Regions from separate parts of the Bradyrhizobium sp. TM239 genome, predicted to be linked through region 2. Evidence: predicted binding sites of a transcription regulator. Region 2 holds the regulator's gene; each other region holds the start of a gene.
The links. Region 2 encodes PhoB, which activates phosphate uptake and scavenging genes when phosphate is short. Its sites were predicted from a motif close to TGTCATNNANCTGTCAT; they were not measured.

Region 1 (6,548 bases), 400 kb from region 2:
GTCGCGCCCGCGCGCGTGCCCCGCGGCGCCGAAGCCCGGCACGCAGCGACGGCGGACGCCACGCCGGAGCCGGCAGAGGTCGAGGAGGTCTCGCTCGAGGAGGCCGACGCCGAGGAGAACACCGGCAAGGTCAAGGCCGCCGTGCCCGAATCCGAGGACGATATCGAGGTCGATGAGACCCTCGATGACGACGATGACGATGATTCGACCTTCATTGCCGACGAGGAAGAGGGCGATGAGGACGTGACCGACATCATTGGTGATGTCGGAGGTGATGAAGAGACTTGAGATCAGCCCTGATCTGTGAAAAAGGGTGCACCGCGCGAGTCACCAGGGCTCGCCGGTGCGGGTGATCCACCAGGATCCCCGCAAGGACTAAAGGGGCCATAGCTCAGCTGGGAGAGCGCTTGCATGGCATGCAAGAGGTCGGCGGTTCGATCCCGCCTGGCTCCACCACGCTTCGCCCTTCGGGCTACGCGTGGCGCAGCCGCGCGAAGCCTGAAGGGTGAAGCGTGGTGTCCGGCATAGCCCGAAGGGCGAAGACGGACTGGTGAGACCCCCACCTAACGGCTACCCGGGCGATAGCGTCGATGTGGTACGTCTACATCCTCCGCAGCATTGAATTTCCCGAGCAGGAATACGTTGGCGCTACCGAGAATTTGAAGCGACGGATTCCGGAGCACAATGCCGGCAGATCCAGCCACACCGCCAAGTTCAAGCCCTGGAAGCTGATCTGGTACTGCGCCTTCCCCCGACAAGCATAAAGCGCTCGCGTTCGAGGCGTATCTGAAGTCTCACTCCGGTCGCGCTTTCACGAAGAAGCGGCTGTCGTAAGGGATACCCCCCTACTCCCCGATCACCGCATTTAGCCGATCCCTCAGCGCGACGATCTCGTCCTTCATCGACACCAGCTCCGACACCGAGCAGTCCGAGGCCGCCAGGATCGACTGTGGCACGCTGCGGGCTTTTTCCTTCAGGGCCTGCCCCTGCGCCGTCAGCGCGATCAGGACCTGACGCTCGTCCTCGCTCGAGCGGGTGCGCCTCACGAGATGGGCGGCCTCGAGCCGCTTGAGCAGCGGCGTCAGCGTGCCCGAATCCAGGAACAGCCGCTCGCCGATGTCCTTGACCGGCACGTCGTCGCGCTCCCACAGCACCAGCATCACCAGATATTGCGGATAGGTCAGGCCGAGCCGGTCCAGCAGCGGCTTGTAGACGCGATTGAAGGCGTGCGCGGCCGAATAGACCGCGAAGCAGATCTGGTTGTCGAGCCGCAGCGGCGCGTCCGCTGCCGAAGGTCTTCGAGGCATGGAGAATCTCACGGGATTTCCTCCCATTCTGGGGCCGGCGGGCGGCACATTCAATTGCGAACAATTAAATGTGAGCCATGCTAATTTCAATTGCGCACAATCTAATTGTTTGCGATACAGAGCGCACCCCAACCGGAAGACCCGAGGAGACGACAATGTCCGTGAACGTCCTCTACAAGACCAGCGCCAAGGCCACCGGCGGCCGCGACGGCCATGCTGCAACCCTCGACGGCGCGCTCGACGTCAAGCTCACCACGCCTAAGGAGCTCGGCGGCGGCGGCGGCGCCGGCAACAATCCCGAGCAGCTGTTCGCGGCCGGCTACGCCGCCTGCTTCATCGGCGCGATGAAGTTCGTGTCGTCGCAGGGCGGGCCCAAGGTTCCCGCCGACGCCTCCGTGACCTCGACCGTCGGCATCGGCCCGCGCTCCGAGGGCGGCTTCGGTCTCGACATCGATCTCGCCGTCTCGCTGCCGGGCCTCGCCCGCGCGGAAGCCGAGGCGCTGGTCGAGAAGGCGCACCAGGTGTGCCCATACTCCAACGCCACGCGCGGCAATGTCGACGTTCGCCTGACGGTCGTCTGATCGAAACGGCGGATTGGCTGGCCCGGGATCCCCCTCGGGCCGGCCGCTTCCGCTGATGCGCCCATCCTGATTTGCCATGCTGCGGCATGCGGCCGGCACTGCATACGTCCCTACGCAACAAGCCATTGCTGGCTTGTACGAACCTCGCTAGGCCTGTGACCAAATCTCGACACAGGGAAGCGAAGGCATGAGTTCTGAAGCCGCCAGTTCTGAAGCCGCATTGGGCGCAATGAGCGGATTGCGCGTCATCGACCTCACGCGCGTGCTCGGCGGTCCCTACTGCACCCAGATCCTCGCCGACCACGGCGCCGACGTGATCAAGGTCGAGCCGCCCGCCGGCGACGAGGTGCGCGAATGGGGCCCTCCCTTCCACGAGGAGGACGCGGCCTATTTCGTCGGCATCAACCGCAACAAGCGCTCGATCGGCCTCGACCTCGCCTCGGAGGGCGGCCGTGCCGTGCTGCTCAAGATGCTGGAGACGGCCGACGTCCTGATCGAGAATTTCAAGCCGGGCACGCTGGAGAAATGGGGCATCGGCAACGATGTGCTCAGCAAGAAATTTCCGCGCCTCGTGCATTGCCGGATCTGCGGCTTCGGCGCCGACGGCCCGCGCGGCGGCAATCCCGGCTATGACGCCATCATCCAGGCCATGACCGGCATGATCGCTGCGACCGGCTCGCCCGAGAGCGGGCCGATGCGGATCGGCGTGCCCTTGGTCGACATCACCACCGGCCTCTACGCGGCGATCGGCATCCTGATGGCGCTGTCGGAGCGGCAGCGTTCGGGCAAGGGGCAATTCCTGGAGACGACGCTGTACGAGACCGGCCTTGCCATCATGCATCCGCACACCGCGAATTACTTCATGCATGGCAAGCCGCCGAGCCTCACCGGCAACGAGCATCCGAACCTCGTGCCTTATGCGATCTTCCCGACCAAGACCGACAACATCTTCATCGGCGTCGGCAATGACGGCACCTTCCGCAAGCTCGCCAAGGAGATCGGCAAGCCGGAGCTCGGCACCGATCCGCGCTTTGCCCGCAACAAGGACCGCATCGCCAACCGCGAGGCGCTCCGCGCCGAGCTAGCCGCCGTGTTCAGCCAGCACGAGGCCGAGCCGCTGTGCAATCGCCTGCTCGCCGCGGGCCTGCCCGCAGGTCCCGTGCAGAAGATCGACCAGGCGCTGACCAACCCGCACACGATCGCGCGCGGCGATATTATCGAGAAGGACTGGTACAAGGGCGTGGCCTCGCCGATCCGGCTCGACCGCAGCAAGCCGAGCCTGCGCCGCCTGCCGCCGAAATTCAGCCAGCACTCGGCGGAAGTGCTGGGCGAGTTCGGCTACTCCAAGGCCGAGATCGACGCGATGGTCGAGCAGGGCACGGTCTGCGGCCCCGAGCGCAAGCGGTAGAGGCTGGCAGCTCCGTTCAACGAATGATGCCGCAGTGCGGCGCGGGCACGATAGTGCAGCGCGAACGGAGGAGGCTGCCCGCTCCGTCTTCGCCTATTTGCCGGCTTCCCTTTTCCAGCGCTTGCCGCTTTCGTTTCGGCCGCTTACACAGTCATGTGAACGTCATATGGCGCTGCTAGCGCAAGCGCTTCTTTAGTGACGGGCAAGGGAGGTTTTCTTGATGGCTCTTCGACATTTTGGCACGGCTGCTGCTGTTGCACTCACGGTTGGTCTCGGCGCTTCGCCGGCTCTGGCCGTGACGGAAATCCAGTGGTGGCACGCGATGACCGGCGCCAACAACGACGTCATCGTCAAGCTCGCCAACGACTTCAACGCGTCGCAGAGCGACTTCAAGGTCGTTCCGACCTACAAGGGCAATTACGCCGACACCATGAACGCGGGCATCGCGGCGTTCCGTGCCGGCAACGCGCCGCACATCATGCAGGTGTTCGAGGTCGGCACCGCCACCATGATGGCTGCGACCGGCGCGGTGAAGCCAGTCTACAAGCTGATGGCCGACGCCGGCGAGAAGTTCGATCCCAAGATCTACCTGCCCGCCATCACCGGCTACTACTCGACCTCGAAGGGCGAGATGCTGTCGTTCCCCTTCAACTCGTCGTCCACCGTGATGTGGGTCAATCTCGACGAGCTGAAGAAGGCCAATGTCGCGATCCCGAAGACCTGGCCCGAAACGTTCGAGGCCGCCAAGAAGCTGAAGGCTGCCGGTCATGACACCTGCGGCTTCTCCGGCTCCTGGGTCACCTGGGTCAATCTCGAGCAGCTCTCCGCCTGGCACAACGTCCCGCTCGCCAGCAAGGCCAACGGCCTCGACGGCTTCGACACCAAGCTCGAGTTCAACGGGCCGCTCCAGGTCAAGCATCTCGAAAACCTGGTCGAGCTGCAGAAGACCAAGGTCTACGACTATGCCGGCCGTACCAACACCGGCGAAGGCCGCTTCACCTCGGGCGAATGCCCGATCTACCTGACCTCGTCGGCCTTCTTCGGCAACGTCAAGGCCCAGGCCAAGTTCGCCTTCACCGCGGTGCCGATGCCGTATTATCCGGAGGCAAAGGGCGCGCCGCAGAACTCGATCATCGGCGGCGCTTCGCTCTGGGTCATGGGCGGCAAGCCGGCCGACGAATACAAGGGCGTCGCGAAATTCCTGACCTTCCTCTCCGACACCGATCGCCAAGTCTACATCCACAAGGCCTCGGGTTATCTGCCGATCACCAAGGCGGCCTATGAGAAGGCCAAGGCCGAGGGCTTCTACAAGGATCAGCCCTATCTCGAGACCCCGCTGCTCGAGCTGACCAACAAGGAGCCGACCGAGAACTCGCGCGGTCTGCGCCTCGGCAACATGGTTCAGCTGCGTGACGTCTGGTCGGAAGAGATCGAGCAGGCGCTGGCCGGCAAGAAGACCGCCAAGCAGGCGCTGGATGCCGCCGTCGAGCGCGGCAACACGATGCTGCGGCAGTTCGAAAAGACCGCCGTCAAGTGAGGCGATGAGCGGCAGGCCGGTTGCCCGGCCTGCCGCTTTCGGCGGACACCATGCAAAAGCAAGCCATTTTCCAATCCAGGCTATTGCCTTACGCGCTGGTTGCGCCGCAGCTCGCGATCGTCCTGCTATTCTTCTACTGGCCGGCCTTGCAGGCGGTCATCCAGTCCTTCCTGCTCCAGGACGCCTTCGGTCTGTCGACGAGCTTCGTCTGGTTCGACAATTACATCGAGCTGTTCAAGGACCCCGCCTATTTCGAGGCAATCGTCCGGACCTTCTTCTTCTCGTTCGCGATCGCGGTCTCGTCGTTGTCCTTTGCGCTGCTGCTCGCCGTCATGGCGGACAAGCCCCTGCGCGGCTCGATGCTGTACCGCACGCTCTTGATCTGGCCCTATGCGGTGGCGCCGCCGGTCGTCGGCGTGCTCTGGATCTTCATGCTGCATCCCTCGCTGGGCATCATCGCGCGCTACCTGCGCGCGATCGGGATCGACTGGAACCCGCTGCTCGACGGCGACCAGGCGGCAACGCTGATCATCCTTGCCGCCGCCTGGAAACAGATCTCCTACAATTTCCTGTTCTTCCTCGCCGGCCTGCAGAGCATCCCGCGGAGCGTGCTCGAAGCCGCCGCGATCGACGGCGCACGCCCGATGCGCCGATTCTGGACCGTGACCTTCCCGCTGCTGTCGCCGACCATCTTCTTCCTGCTGGTCGTCAACATCGTCTACGCCTTCTTCGACACGTTCGGCATCATCGACACCATGACCCGCGGCGGTCCCGGCAAGTCGACCGAGACGCTGGTCTACAAGGTCTATTCCGACGGCCTGCTCGGCGGCAATCTCGGCAGCTCCGCGGCGCAATCGGTGATCCTGATGATCATGGTCATCGTGCTCACGGGAATCCAGTTCCGCTTCGTCGAACGCAAGGTGACCTACTGATGGTCGAGAAAGAGGGCTTTCGGCGCTACGTTGCCCACATCATTCTCTGGATCGGGATCGCGATCGTCGCCTTCCCGGTCTACATCGCGTTCATCGCCTCGACCCAGGACAACGCGCTGATCGCGAACGGGCAGATGTCGCTGCTGCCGGGCGGTCATTTCTTCGAGACCTATTATCAAACCATCTTCGTCGGCACGAGCGGCTCGACCCGCGAGCCGGTCGGCAACATGATGCTGAACTCGCTGGTGATGGCGCTGCTGATCGCGATCGGCAAGATCGCGATCTCGATCATCTCGGCCTATGCGATCGTGTATTTCCGCTTTCCGTTCCGGATGCCGATCTTCTGGATCATCTTCATCACGCTGATGCTGCCGGTCGAGGTCCGCATCTATCCGACCTACAAGATCGTCGCCGACCTGCACATGCTCGACAGCTATGCGGGCCTCGCGCTACCGTTGATCGCCTCGGCCACCGCGACGCTGCTGTTCCGTCAGTTCTTCATGACCGTGCCGGACGAGCTGCTGGAAGCCTCGCGCATCGACGGCGCCGGCCCCTTGCGCTTCTTCTGGGATACGCTGCTGCCGCTGTCGCGCACCAACATGGCGGCGCTGTTCGTGATCCTGTTCATCCTCGGCTGGAATCAATATCTCTGGCCGCTGCTCATCACCACGCGCGACGACATGCAGACCATCCAGGTCGGCATCCGCAAGATGATCACCACCACCGACGCGCTGACCGAATGGCCGATCGTGATGGCAACCGCCGTGCTGGCCATGCTCCCGC
Region 2 (6,548 bases):
CTTGAGGAAGGTCGGCGTTGCCGAGCGCACGCCGCCCTCGCCCTGGATCGGCTCGATCAGGATGCCGGCGGTGTGCGGACCGATCGCCTTCTTGACGGCCTCGATGTCGCCGTGCGGCAGCTGGTCGAAGCCATCCATGGGCGGGCCAAAGCCTTCGAGATATTTTGCAGATCCGGTCGCGGCGAGCGTTGCCAGCGTACGGCCGTGAAAGGCGCCTTCGAAGGTGATGATGCGATAACGTTCCGGATGACCCTTGGAGAAGTGATGATGGCGGACCAGCTTGATCACACCCTCCAGCGCTTCGGCGCCCGAATTGCAGAAGAACACGAAGTCGGCAAAGCTCTCGTTGCAAAGCCGGTTGGCGAGCTTCTCGCCATCCGGGCTCTGGAACAGGTTCGACATGTGCCAGAGCTTCGTCGCCTGCTCCTGCAACGCCTTGATCAGATGCGGGTGGCAATGGCCGAGCGCATTCACAGCCACGCCCGAGGTGAAATCGAGATAGCGATCGCCATTGGTCGCGATCAGCCAGCAGCCTTCGCCGCGCTCGAAGCCGAGGTCGGCTCTGGCGAAAACGGGGAGCAAATGCGGCGCTGCGCTGTTAGTCATGATGTCACTTGAATGTTGCGGACGGTGTGACGCGTGCATTGCGCAACGCACCATCGACCGGCCCGGAAAACGAAACGTGCCGCCTTTTAAGGGCGGCACGCGCGACTATCTTATGCCTGGCAAGACGGGTGTCAATGCCGCCCGGAAAGCCTCGCGAAACGCTGAATCCGTAGTCTTGCGGTGCCGATTTTGCGGGTTTTCACCACGGAACATGTGGAAGCGAGTCGGCGGACTCTTGCGCGGGAGTCACGCCATATTGTAGCGTTTGGATTGTCAGATACGACATCTCGTGCAGCGGTTCTGATCCCAAGAGTCCTCATGTACCGGCGTAAACGTTCGGGCGTCAGTCACGCGCCCGGCGAGCCTTAAGGGATTCTGACGGCACGGGTTTTTGAAGGCTTAGGCAATCGCTGCGAGGCCCCAGCATGGCTGGCGCGTAGCGAGGGAAAGGGTGCAATGACGGTTTTGACCTGGTCCGACGATCGCGTCGAGCAGCTGAAAAAGCTCTGGGAGGCCGGACTTTCGGCCAGCCAGATCGCAGCTGAGCTCGGCAATGTGACCCGCAATGCCGTGATCGGCAAAGTGCACAGGCTCGGTCTGTCCGGCCGTGCCAAGAGCCCTTCATCGGCAGCGCCCCGGCCGCGCAAGGCGCGTCCCGCGCAGCACATGATGCGGGTGACCCGCCCCATTGCGCGCGGCAACACCGCGCTGGCGCAGGCCTTCGAGGTCGAGGTGGAGGCTGAACCCGTCACCTACGACAACGTGGTGCCGATGAGCCAGCGGCTGTCGCTGCTCGAGCTGAACGAGGCGACCTGCCATTGGCCGGTCGGCGATCCCTCCAGCCCGGATTTCTTCTTCTGCGGCGGCAGGGCGCTGTCCGGCCTGCCCTACTGCGCCCAGCACTCGCGCGTGGCCTATCAGCCGGCGGCGGATCGCCGGCGCGCACCGGCGAAGCCGGGCCCGCGGTGAGCGGATTTAGCTGATCGCAAAGACGGCAGCCGTCACACGACGGCGCCTCAACCAACTCGGTGTCATCCCCGCGAACGCGGGGATCCATAACCACAGGGCGCAGTTGTCGCGCGAGATGGTCACTCCGAGTCTTCGCCAAATCACTGCCTGTGGTTATGGGTCCCGGATCTGCGCTGGCGCTTGTCCGGGACGACGCTGTGTGTGAGGCGACAGCCCACCAAATCCAGCGCTTGCAAACCCTACGCCTGCTCCGCCTTCGCGAAGCGGTCGTCCAGCGCGTAGCCGGCACCGCGGACGGTGCGGATCGGGTCCTGCTCGCGGCCGAGATTGAGCAGCTTGCGCAGGCGGCCGATATGGACGTCGACGGTGCGCTCGTCGATGTAGATGTCGCGGCCCCAGACGCTGTCGAGCAGCTGCTCGCGCGAGAACACGCGGCCGGGATGCTCCAGGAAGAACTCCAGCAGGCGATATTCGGTCGGACCGAGATCGATCGGCCGGCCCGAGCGCGCCACGCGGCGCTTGTCGCGATCGAGCTCGATGTCGCCATAGGCCAGCACTGTCGCGAGCCGCTCAGGACTGGCGCGGCGCAGCAGGCCCTTCACGCGGGCGAGCAGCTCCGGCACCGAGAACGGCTTGACGATGTAGTCGTCGGCGCCGGTCGCAAGTCCCCGCACCCGCTCGCTCTCCTCGCCGCGCGCGGTGAGCATGATGATCGGGAGCTGCTTGGTGTCGGGCCGGGTCCGCAGCCGGCGGCACAGCTCGATGCCCGACAGGCCCGGCAGCATCCAGTCGAGCACGATCAGGTCCGGGATGTGTTCCTTGAGGCGGGTGTCGGCGTCGTCGCCGCGCATCACCGTCTCGACGTCATAGCCGTCGCCTTCGAGGTTGTAGCGGAGAAGCTCGGTGAGAGCTTCCTCGTCCTCAACCACCATAATGCGTGCGCCCATGGTGTCGTCGCTCCTTAAGACTTCAGGTATTCGGGATCGTGGTGGCGAAGGTGGTCATGTCGCCCTTCGGCCGCTTGTCGGTCATCGCCTGGCCCTCGATCATGTAGAACACGGTCTCGGCGATGTTGGTGGCGTGGTCGCCGATCCGCTCGATGTTCTTGGCGCAGAACATCAGATGGATGCAGAACGAGATGTTGCGCGGATCCTCCATCATGTAGGTGAGGAGCTCGCGGAACAGCGAGGTGCAGATCGCGTCGACTTCCTCGTCGCCCTTCCACACCGCCATCGCCGCCGGCAGATCGTGTGCGGCATACGCGTCCAGCACCGACTTGACCTGCTGCTGCACGAGGTCGGTCATGTGTTCCAGGCCGCGGAACAGCTTCAGCGGATGGAAGTCGGTCTCCAGCGCGGCGACGCGCTTGCCCATGTTCTTGGCGAGGTCGCCGATGCGCTCGAGGTCGGTCGCGACACGCATCGCGCCGACGATCTCGCGCAGGTCCACCGCCATCGGCTGGCGGCGAGCGATGGTGAGCACGGCGCGTTCCTCGATGCGCTTCTGCAACGCGTCGAGCTCGGCGTCGATGGTGACGACGCGCTGGCCGAGCGCGACGTCGCGGCGGATCAGCGCGTCGACGGAATCGACGATCATGCGCTCGGCGATGCCGCCCATCTCGGCGACCAGGCGGGTGAGCTCCTGGAGGTCGGTGTCGAAAGCCTTTGCGGTATGTTCGGTACCCATATTGCGTCTCCTCAGCCGAACCGGCCGGTGATGTAATCCTGCGTGCGCCGGTCGGTCGGCGACGTGAAGATCTTGCTGGTGTCGTCGAACTCGATCAGTTCGCCGAGATACATGAAGGCGGTCTTGTCGGACACGCGCGCCGCCTGCTGCATGTTGTGCGTGACGATCGCGATCGTGTAGTTCTCGGACAGTTCCTGGATCAGCTCCTCGACCTTGGCGGTCGAGATCGGATCGAGCGCCGAGCAGGGCTCGTCGAACAGGATCACTTCAGGGCGCACCGCGACGGTGCGGGCGATGCACAGGCGCTGCTGCTGGCCGCCGGAGAGCGACAGGCCGGAGGCGTTGAGCTTGTCCTTGACCTCGTTCCACAGCGCACCGCCGCGCAGCGCCTTCTCGACCCGGTCATCCATCTCGGACTTCGAGATCTTCTCGTAGAGGCGGATGCCGAAAGCGATGTTCTCGTAGATCGTCATCGGGAACGGCGTCGGCTTCTGGAACACCATGCCGACCCGGGCGCGCAGCAGGTTGAGGTCGAGCCTGGGGTCGAGGATGTTGGTCTGGTCCAGCATGAGCTGGCCGGTGGCGCGCTGGCCCGGATAGAGGTCATACATCCGGTTGAAGATGCGCAGCAGGGTCGACTTGCCGCAGCCCGACGGGCCGATGAACGCCGTGACGCGGTTGGCGCCGAGCGTCAGGTTGATGTTCTTCAGCGCGTGGTGCTCGCCGTAATAGAAATTGAGATTGCGCACCGTCACCTTGGCCGGGGCTTCCGGCAGCGGCTGCGAGGCCAGATGGGCGCTGGAACTCATGGATACGGACAGGTCGGTCATTTTGCAGTCCTCTCGGCGCCGAGGATGCGCGCGCCAATGTTCAGGGCAAGCACGGTGAGCGTGATCAGCAGCGCGCCGCTCCAGGCGAGCTGCTTCCAATAGGCGTAGGGGCTCTGGACGAAGTTGTTGATGGTGACAGGCAGGTTGGCCATCGTCTTGTTCAGGCCGAGGCTGAAGAACTGGTTCGACAGCGCGGTGAACAGCAGCGGCGCGGTCTCGCCCGCGACGCGGGCGGTGGCGAGCAGCACGCCGGTGATGAGGCCCGAGCGCGCGGCGCGATAGGCGATCCGCTTGATCACCAGCGAGCGCGGCAGGCCCAGCGCCGAGGCCGCCTCGCGCAGGGGATTCGGCACCAGCAGCAGCATATCCTCGGTGGTGCGCAGCACGACCGGGATCACGATGACGGCGAGCGCGAGCGCGCCTGCGATCGCGGAGAAGCCACGCATCGGCACCACCACCGCGCCATAGATGAACAGGCCGATGATGATCGAGGGCGCCGAGAGCAGGATGTCGTTGATGAAGCGGATCACCGAGGTCAGCTTGTCGTTGCGGCCGTATTCGGCGAGATAGGTGCCGGCGAACAGGCCGAGCGGCGCGCCGATGCCGACGCCGATCACCGTCATGATGATCGAACCGACGATCGCGTTGCGCAGGCCGCCTTCGGTCGAGCCCGGAGGTGGCGTATCCGCGACGAAGAGCTCGAGATTGAGGCCGGCCAGGCCGTTGAAGAGCAGCGTGATCAGGATCAGCGCGAGCCAGGTGACGCCGAAGGCGGCCGCGGCGAAGCAGAGTCCGCGGATGACGATGTCCTTGCGGCGGCGACGCGAATAGATCGGATTGAGCGCCATGACGTTACTTCCCCGCCTTCTTGTCCAGCCGCATCAGCATCAGCCGCGCGGCGGCCAGCACAAAGAACGTCAGCACGAACAGCAAGAGGCCGAGCAGGATCAGGCCGGACTGGTGCAGGCCGTCGCTCTCGGCGAACTCGGATGCGATCGCCGCCGAGATCGTGGTGCCCGGCGCGAAGATCGATGAGGAGATGCGGAACGAGTTGCCGATGATGAAGGTCACCGCCATGGTCTCGCCGAGCGCGCGGCCCAGCGCCAGCATGACGCCGCCGATGATGCCGACGCGGGTGTAGGGGATCACCACGCTGCGGACGACTTCCCAGGTGGTGCAGCCGACGCCGTAGGCGGCCTCCTTCAGAACCGGCGGCACCGTCTTGAACACGTCGACCGAGATCGAGGTGATGAAGGGCAGCACCATGATGGCGAGGATCAGCGCGGCGTTGAACGTGCTGAGATAGGACGGCGGACCGGCGAAGATCGCGCCCAGCACCGGGACGCCGTCGAAGATCCTGATCATGAAGGGCTGGAAGGTGTTGGCCAGGAACGGGCCCAGCACGAAGAAGCCCCACATGCCGTAGATGATCGAGGGAATGCCGGCGAGCAGCTCGATCGCCATGCCGATCGGGCGGCGCAGCCATTGCGGGCAGAGCTCGGTGAGGAAGATCGCAATGCCGAGACCGACGGGAATGGCGATCAGCATCGCGATGAAGGAGGTGACGAGCGTGCCGTACATCGGCCCGAGCGCGCCGAGCACGGGCGGATCGGCCGACGGCGCCCAGCGCTGCGTCCACAGGAAGGAGAAGCCGTATTCCTTCATCGCCGGGAACGCGCCGACGATCAGCGAGACGATGATGCCGCCGAGGATGAGCAGCACCGAGATCGCGGACAGCCGCGTGATCCAGTAGAAGGTGACGTCGCCGAGCTTGAACGCGCTCAAGGCCTTGGCGCGGTCATACGGTCCGGCGTCGTCGATTACATCGCTCTGAACGGCCATCTCTGCCACGCCGATCCCCTGTGCCCGTTATATACGCTTGTTGTCAGTCTTTTTGTCGGTCTCGCGCTCCGGACGCGGCGCACGCCGATCCGGAGCGGAAGTCTTGCGGGTCCCGGCGCGGCGTCCGGGACAGGAGCACCTTAGCTCTTGATCTCGGCAGCCCAGGTCTTCTCGATCAGGGTCACGACGCCCTCGGGCATCGGGATGTAGTCGAGCTCTTCAGCCGCCTTGCCGCCGCTCTTGAAGGCCCAGCGGAAGAACTTGATGGCTTCCTGCGAGGCCGCCTTGTCGGTGGCGTCCTTGTGCATGAGGATGAAGGTCGCCGCCGTGATCGGCCAGGACTTCTCGCCGGGCTGGTCGGTCAGGATGACGTAGTAGCCGGGCGCCTTGGCCCAGTCGGCGTTGGAGGCGGCCGCCTGGAAGGCTTCGACGGTCGGCTGCACCGGCTTGCCGGCCTTGTTGACGAGACCGGTGTAGGTCAGCTTGTTCTGCTTGGCATAGGCGTACTCGACGTAACCGATCGAGTTCTTGGTCTGGCTGATGTTGCCCGACACGCCTTCGTTGCCCTTGGCGCCGACGCCGACCGGCCACTCGACCGCGGTGCCCTCACCGACC
Region 3 (6,548 bases), on a different contig from region 2:
CCGTGCGGTCCTGATCAAGGGCGGGCACGGCGAGGGCGCCGAGAGCACCGATTATCTCGTCGATGCCCAAAACACGATCGCGCTCGCCGCGCCGCGCGTTGCGACCCGCAACACCCATGGCACCGGCTGCTCGCTGTCCTCGGCGGTCGCGGCGGAGCTCGCCAAGGGCGAAGATCTGGAGCTTGCCGTGCGCAACGCCAAGGCCTGGATCAGCGCGGCGATCGCGGCCGCCGACCGCTTCAGCGTCGGGCACGGCCACGGCCCGATCCATCATTTCCATAGGTTTTACTGACCCGCAGTGAACGGTGCGCCAGCTTGTTTCCGCAACAGGCTGCGGCCGTCAGGACGAGGTCCATGCGAGGGCGATCATCTCAGGACACGTCCATCATCAAGGGGATGGATGCCAGGACCATGAGCGCCGCCGTGACACCATGAATGCCGAACGCGGTTCTCTTGGAGCCGTTGGCCGCAAGAATGAGCAGCATGTCGCCAATTGGGATGACGGCTTCAACAAACAGAACGATGCCGACCCCGCGGGGGAAGCCCCATGCCATCAACGCCAAGACGGTTAGTCCCGACGCGATGTCGCGAACGCCCTTGAGACGAAGCCACCAGGCGACGTTGGGGCCGTCTTCTGGCAGCGGTAGACCGAAACTGTGTGTCGCGGTCCGCGGGCTCAGGATATAGCCGCTGCCGATCACGATGATCGCAAGCGCCACAAGCAGTGCAGTTCCAAGCGAAAGCCAATGCATTTCAACTCATCCATTCCACCTCTTCAAAATATCTAGCATTGCTAGATTATCAAGTAACGATATTGTGGACAGTGATGGGCATCTGTTCCGGGAGATCGAAGCTTGGGGATTGCTGAGCGAAAAGACAGGCAAAGGGCGGAACGCGAGAACCGTATCATCGCCGCAGCCCGCGCGGTCGCCGAGCGTGAGGGATGGAGCGCTGTTACGATCCGTCGCCTGGCTGACGAGATCGAACATAGTCAGCCCGTGCTCTATTCGCATTTCGAAAACAGGGATGCGATCGTTGCTGCAGTTGCGGTCGAAGGCTTCCGGGAGATCACGACGGCTCTGCGGGAAGCGGCGAGCGGATCGTCCGGACAAAACGCAATAAAGAATGTTGCGCTGGCCTATCTCGCCTTCGCACGACGTCATCCTGCACTCTATGAGGCCATGTTCGTCCTTCCGACGAATTTGCGGTTCGCCGAAGCTGGAAGCAGGCCGGAACTGCACGGCGCCTTTCAGGCCCTTGCCGCGGTCGTCATGCCATTTTGCGTCGACGTCGCTCTCGTGACCGAGACCTTTTGGGCTGCCCTGCACGGGCTCGCTGAACTCGAAGGTTCGGACCGAATTAGGCCCGGCGCGCGCGACGAGCGCATCGCACTGGTGGTTCGGGCCATCGTCGGGGCCCCAAACGGCAAACCTGCCCGCGGATCACGTCGATCGGCTGAATGACTGTCTTGGCCCATCGTTTAACGGGCTTTTGAGGTCCGATCCCGGTCGTTTGCCGCGCCGGGCCTCTTGCGCGATCCCGCTGCGGCGTCATGTCGCCTGATTGTCGCATGCGACTGATATTCGCGGGGAGGGCGAGGCAAAGCGTGATTCGTATTTGAAGGTGCCTCGAAGGTTCAATTGGTCATCCCCCTGTCACGGGACATTGTTACAGGCTGGCGCGCATGGGAAGCTACGATGTGAGTGACGAGAGCCCGGAGCGGCGCTTTCGCACGTTGTTCATCTCCGACGTTCATCTTGGAGCCCGCGGTTCTCAAGCCGATCTTCTGCTCGACTTCCTGCGCTACCATGATGCCGACACGATCTATCTCGTCGGCGACATCGTCGACGGCTGGGCGCTGAAATCGAGCTGGAACTGGCCGCAATCCCACAACGACCTCGTGCAGAAGCTGCTGCGCAAGGCGCGCAAGGGCGCCAAGGTCGTCTACATCCCCGGCAATCACGACGAGTTCCTGCGCAACTATTACGGCACGCATTTCGGCGGCATCGACGTGGTCGAGAACACCGTCCACACCGGCGTGGATGGCAAGCGTTATCTCGTCATCCATGGCGACATCTTCGACCTCGTGGTGCAGAACGCGCGCTGGCTCGCCCATCTCGGCGACAAGGCCTACGACTTCGCGATCCAGATGAATCGCTTCGTCAACTTCTTCCGCCGCTTGTTCAAGGTGCCCTATTGGTCGCTGTCGCAATGGGCCAAGCAGAAGGTCAAGAACGCCGTCAATTACATCGGCGCGTTCGAGCAGGCGCTCGCCGCCGAGGCGCGACGCCACGACGCCGACGGCGTGATCTGCGGCCACATCCATTACGCCGTGATCCGCGACGAGGGCGGCATCCGCTACATGAATTGCGGCGACTGGGTCGAGAGCTGCACGGCGCTCGTCGAGCACGACGACGGCCATTTCGAGATCATCACCTGGGCGGATCATTTGCAGAAGCCGGCAGCCGTCCCGCAGGTCGCAGCTCGAGCTGCATAACAGAGGTCGCCTGATGCGCATCCTGGTCGCGACCGACGCCTGGCACCCGCAAGTCAACGGTGTGGTTCGGACGCTGACCAAGCTCGCCGACGCCGCGGAGGCGCTCGGCGTCGAATTCAAATTCCTGACGCCGCAATCGTTCCGCACCTTTGCGATGCCGAGCTATCGCGACGTGCGGCTGGCGATGCCCCGTCCCGCACGCATCGCAAAGCTGATCGAGGAGGCGCGCCCCGACAGCATCCACATTGCGACCGAAGGGCCGATCGGCCTGATGGTCCGTCGCTATTGCCGCCAGCGCAGGCTGCCGTTCACGACCAGCTTCCACACCCGCTTTCCCGAATATGTCCGCGCCCGCGTGCCGGTGCCGGGCTCGCTGATCTGGCGGGCGCTGCGCCGCTTCCATGCACCCAGCCGCGCCGTGATGGCGGCAACGCCTGCGCTCGCCCGCGAGCTGACCGAGCGTGGTTTCGACAATGTCGTGCTGTGGCCGCGCGGCGTCGACACCCATCTGTTCCACCCCCGCGCCATCGACCTTTGCCTGCCGGCACCGGTGTTCCTGTCGGTCGGCCGCGTCGCGGTGGAGAAGAATCTCGAGGCCTTCCTCGATCTCGAGCTGCCCGGGACCAAGGTGATCGTCGGCGACGGCCCCGCGCGCGCCTCGCTCGAAGAGGCCTATCCCGATGCGATCTTCCTCGGCGAGAAGCACGGCGAGGCGCTGGCGGACATCTACGCGGCCGCCGACGTCTTCGTGTTCCCGAGCAAGACCGACACGTTCGGCCTGGTGCTGCTGGAAGCGCTCGCAAGCGGCCTGCCGGTGGCCGCCTTCCCGGTGAAGGGCCCCCGCGACGTGATCGGCGATGCCCCGGTCGGCGCGCTCGATCACGACCTGCGCAGCGCCTGCTTCGCGGCGCTGGACATTTCCCGGCAGGACTGCGTCGCGTTCGCCGCCAATTACACGTGGGAAGCCTCGGCGAGGGCCTTTGTGGCCAGCATTGAGGCGGTCGGCGCGGTGCTGCCAGGCCGGAACGCCGCGGAACAGCCACGCTTCGTCGCCTGAAGAGAAAAATCCTCGCGCGGAGGTGTCTTGCCCGCGCTGCGGTGGCCGCGATAAGGTCTGATATGACCGAACAGCTCCTCCCGATCGGCCCTGCCGATATCGACGCCGCAGCGCGCGTGATCGCGCCCTACGCCATCCGCACCCCGCTGTTGTCCTTTCCCGTGCTCAACGAGCGCGTCGGCGCCAAGGTCTTCCTGAAGCCGGAGATGCTCCAGCGCACCGGCTCGTTCAAGTTCCGCGGCGCCTTCAACAAGGTGTTCTCGATCCCGCAGGACAAGCGCGCCGGCGGTGTCGTCGCGTTCTCCTCCGGCAACCACGCCCAGGGTGTGGCGGCGGCGGCAAAGATCCTCGACATGCAGGCGACCATCGTGATGCCGGCGGATGCGCCGCTGTCGAAGCGCGAGCGCACCAAATCCTACGGCGCCGAGGTCGTGCTCTATGATCGCGACAAGGACGACCGTGAGGCGATCTCGCGCGGCATCGCCGAGAAGCGCGGCGCGACGCTGGTCAGGCCTTACGACGATCCCTTCGTGATCGCAGGGCAGGGCACCGCCGGCCGCGAGATCGCGGAGGACATGGCAACGCTCGGTCTCAGCCCCGACATCGTGGTGGCGCCGGCGTCCGGCGGCGGCCTGATCGCGGGCGTCGCAACCGCCGTGAAGGCGCGCTATCCGCTGGCCGAAATCGTGGTGGCCGAGCCCGAGGCGTTCGACGATCACGGCCTTTCGCTGACGGCGGGCCATCGCGAGCCGCATGGGCCCGCGGGCCGCACCATCTGCGACGCACTGATGGCGCTGATCCCCGGCGAGATGACCTTTGCGATCAACAGCAAGCTGCTGGCGCGCGGCGTCACGGCGTCGGACAAGGAAGTCGGCGCCGCCGTCGCGTTCGCCTATCGCGAGCTGAAGCTCGTGGTCGAGCCCGGCGGTGCCGTCGGCCTCGCCGCACTGCTTGCGGGACGTCTTGATGTAGCCGGCAAGAACGTCGTCATCGTGCTGTCAGGCGGCAATGTCGATGCGGATTTGTTTGCGGAGCTGGTGGCCTAGCCGTCATTCCGGGGCTCGCCAAGCGAGAGCCCGGAACGAGCAAGAACCGACATGAAGAAGGGGCAGAGCGTTTCCGCTCTGCCCCTTTGTCGTTTCGCTGATCGCGATCAGTGCATGAAGCCGCGGTGGTTGTTGCCGCCATTGTTCATGCTTGGCGCCTGGTTCATCGACTGGCGGAAGTTGTTGCCGCCGTTGCTGACGTTGCGGTTCGTGGTGTTGAACTGCGGACGGTTGTTGTTCTGGACCTGCACCTTGTTCACCGGGTTGTTGTTGGGCTTCACGATACCGGTGTTGCCGTTGTTGACGCGGATCGGGTTGTTCTGCGTCTGGACGTTGACCGGCTTCGCCTCGACCTTCGTGCCGCCCTTGCCGACATTCACCGGCATGCTGACGATCTTGCCGGGGGTGCCGTTGCCGGCGTCCGGCTTGTTGTTGCCCGCGGGCAGGGTCACGATCTTGCCGATGCCGCCATTGTTGGTGGTCGTGTTGGTCGGCGCAGGCAGGGTGACGATCTTGCCCGGGGTCTGCGACGGCGTGCCGTTCGGCTGGTTGTTGCCTGAAGGCAGGTTGCCGATCTGGCCGCCATTGCCGAGCTTGCCGATGACATTGCCGTCGACCGGCTTCTGCACGATCGGCAGATTGCCGTTGATCTGACCACCGCCATTACCCTGCTGCAGCGGCATGTACTTCGGCTGGCCGAGATTGCCGATCTTGAAGGTCGGAGCAATGTTCTGCGGCGCCAGGAACTTGGTCGCCTGCATCAAGGGGATCTGCTTCGGCTGCGTCTGCAGCTTCAGCGCCATTTGCGCATAGGGGCTGTTGCCGTAGCTGTCGTAGAAGCTCTTGTAGGCAACCGGCGAATTCACCAGCACCGCCTTGTGCCAGGCCTGCGAGAGCAGGATGTTGTTGAGCAGCCAACGGACGTGGTCGCACAGCGGGTCGTGCGGATACATCTGGATGAACTCCTGATAATATTCCGGCCGGCCCTCGGACACGACGTAGTCATAGGCTTGACGCGTCGAGCGGCTCGGCAGGTTGGAGGCCATCTGCACCACCGGCGTATTGACGGGCGCGCGGTTGGCGGCAACCGCGGTGTCGCCGAAGAAGGTGAAGTCCGAGGTCAGCGAGGAGCTCTCCCACGGGATCTGCGCGCCGCTGGTGGACTGGTTCACCTGCAGGCGGACCCGCTTGAACAGCTGCTCGATCGGCACGTTGGGTTCGCGCGCGACGTTCAGGAACGCCTGCGTATACGGGCTGTGGCCGCCGGTGCCGTCGAGCGCTTCAGCGCCCGGCGCGGTCGAGTAACCGACGATCGAGCCGTTCGGCGCGTCGACGATGGCAAGGCCGCGACCGGCGTCATTGACGGTCGGGAACGGGTTGTTGCGGCAGGCATCGAGAATGACGATGCGCATGCGGCTCGGGATCGTCTCCAGCGTCGACATCACGTCGACGAGACGCACCGAATTGTTGACGAGCTCGGTCTGGCTCGAAACCTTGGCATCGACGGGAACGAGATAGTTCTCGCCGGCGAGCTGCACGCCGTGACCGGCGTAATAGACCATCGCCACCGTGTTCGGACCGCGCGCGGACACTTTTGCGGAAAAGTCCTGCACCACGCGGAGCATGTCGTTCTGGGTCAGGTCGGTCGCTGCAACCACCTCGAAGCCGGCGGAGTTCAGGAACTGCGCCATCGACTGCGCGTCATTGTCGGGATTGGCGAGTTGCGGCGCGTTCTGGTAGTTCGAATTGCCGATCACCAGCGCCACCCGCTGCTCCGGGCCCTGCAGCGCGGTGGGGGCCGGCTCGACCGGGGCAACTTGCGCGGAAACGGGGCCGCAGGCGAAGCCGAACAGGCTTCCCACAAGGCTGGCCGTCATCAGGAAAGGTCTTAGGCGGAACATGGCGTGCTCCTTTGGCACTGATCTCGATGCGAGATTGGTTGCGGGGG

Region 1: the regulator PhoB is predicted to act here: its motif matches at 3,446-3,462, upstream of ugpB (sn-glycerol-3-phosphate ABC transporter substrate-binding protein UgpB).
Region 3: the regulator PhoB is predicted to act here: its motif matches at 1,643-1,659, upstream of AABA84_RS12245 (UDP-2,3-diacylglucosamine diphosphatase).

What each region holds. Positions count from the first base shown of each region.
Region 1 covers NZ_BTIR01000011.1:406,910-413,457, forward strand. Annotated here, with positions in the region: gene AABA84_RS20260 (TIGR02300 family protein) at 1-288, shown strand, start outside; tRNA gene AABA84_RS20265 (tRNA-Ala) at 381-456, shown strand; partial or broken gene AABA84_RS20270 (GIY-YIG nuclease family protein) at 591-834, shown strand; gene AABA84_RS20275 (MarR family winged helix-turn-helix transcriptional regulator) at 846-1,307, opposite strand; gene AABA84_RS20280 (organic hydroperoxide resistance protein) at 1,463-1,888, shown strand; gene AABA84_RS20285 (CaiB/BaiF CoA transferase family protein) at 2,076-3,296, shown strand; gene ugpB (sn-glycerol-3-phosphate ABC transporter substrate-binding protein UgpB) at 3,517-4,833, shown strand; gene ugpA (sn-glycerol-3-phosphate ABC transporter permease UgpA) at 4,884-5,765, shown strand; gene ugpE (sn-glycerol-3-phosphate ABC transporter permease UgpE) at 5,765-6,548, shown strand, end outside.
Region 2 covers NZ_BTIR01000011.1:3,074-9,621, forward strand. Annotated here, with positions in the region: gene AABA84_RS18525 (aspartate aminotransferase family protein) at 1-606, opposite strand, end outside; gene AABA84_RS18530 (GcrA family cell cycle regulator) at 1,063-1,575, shown strand; gene phoB (phosphate regulon transcriptional regulator PhoB) at 1,815-2,522, opposite strand; gene phoU (phosphate signaling complex protein PhoU) at 2,545-3,261, opposite strand; gene pstB (phosphate ABC transporter ATP-binding protein PstB) at 3,273-4,091, opposite strand; gene pstA (phosphate ABC transporter permease PstA) at 4,088-4,939, opposite strand; gene pstC (phosphate ABC transporter permease subunit PstC) at 4,944-5,933, opposite strand; gene pstS (phosphate ABC transporter substrate-binding protein PstS) at 6,074-6,548, opposite strand, start outside.
Region 3 covers NZ_BTIR01000005.1:748,597-755,144, forward strand. Annotated here, with positions in the region: gene thiD (bifunctional hydroxymethylpyrimidine kinase/phosphomethylpyrimidine kinase) at 1-292, shown strand, start outside; gene AABA84_RS12235 (DUF4267 domain-containing protein) at 372-752, opposite strand; gene AABA84_RS12240 (TetR/AcrR family transcriptional regulator) at 855-1,463, shown strand; gene AABA84_RS12245 (UDP-2,3-diacylglucosamine diphosphatase) at 1,685-2,497, shown strand; gene AABA84_RS12250 (glycosyltransferase family 4 protein) at 2,511-3,554, shown strand; gene AABA84_RS12255 (threonine/serine dehydratase) at 3,617-4,600, shown strand; gene AABA84_RS12260 (caspase family protein) at 4,708-6,501, opposite strand.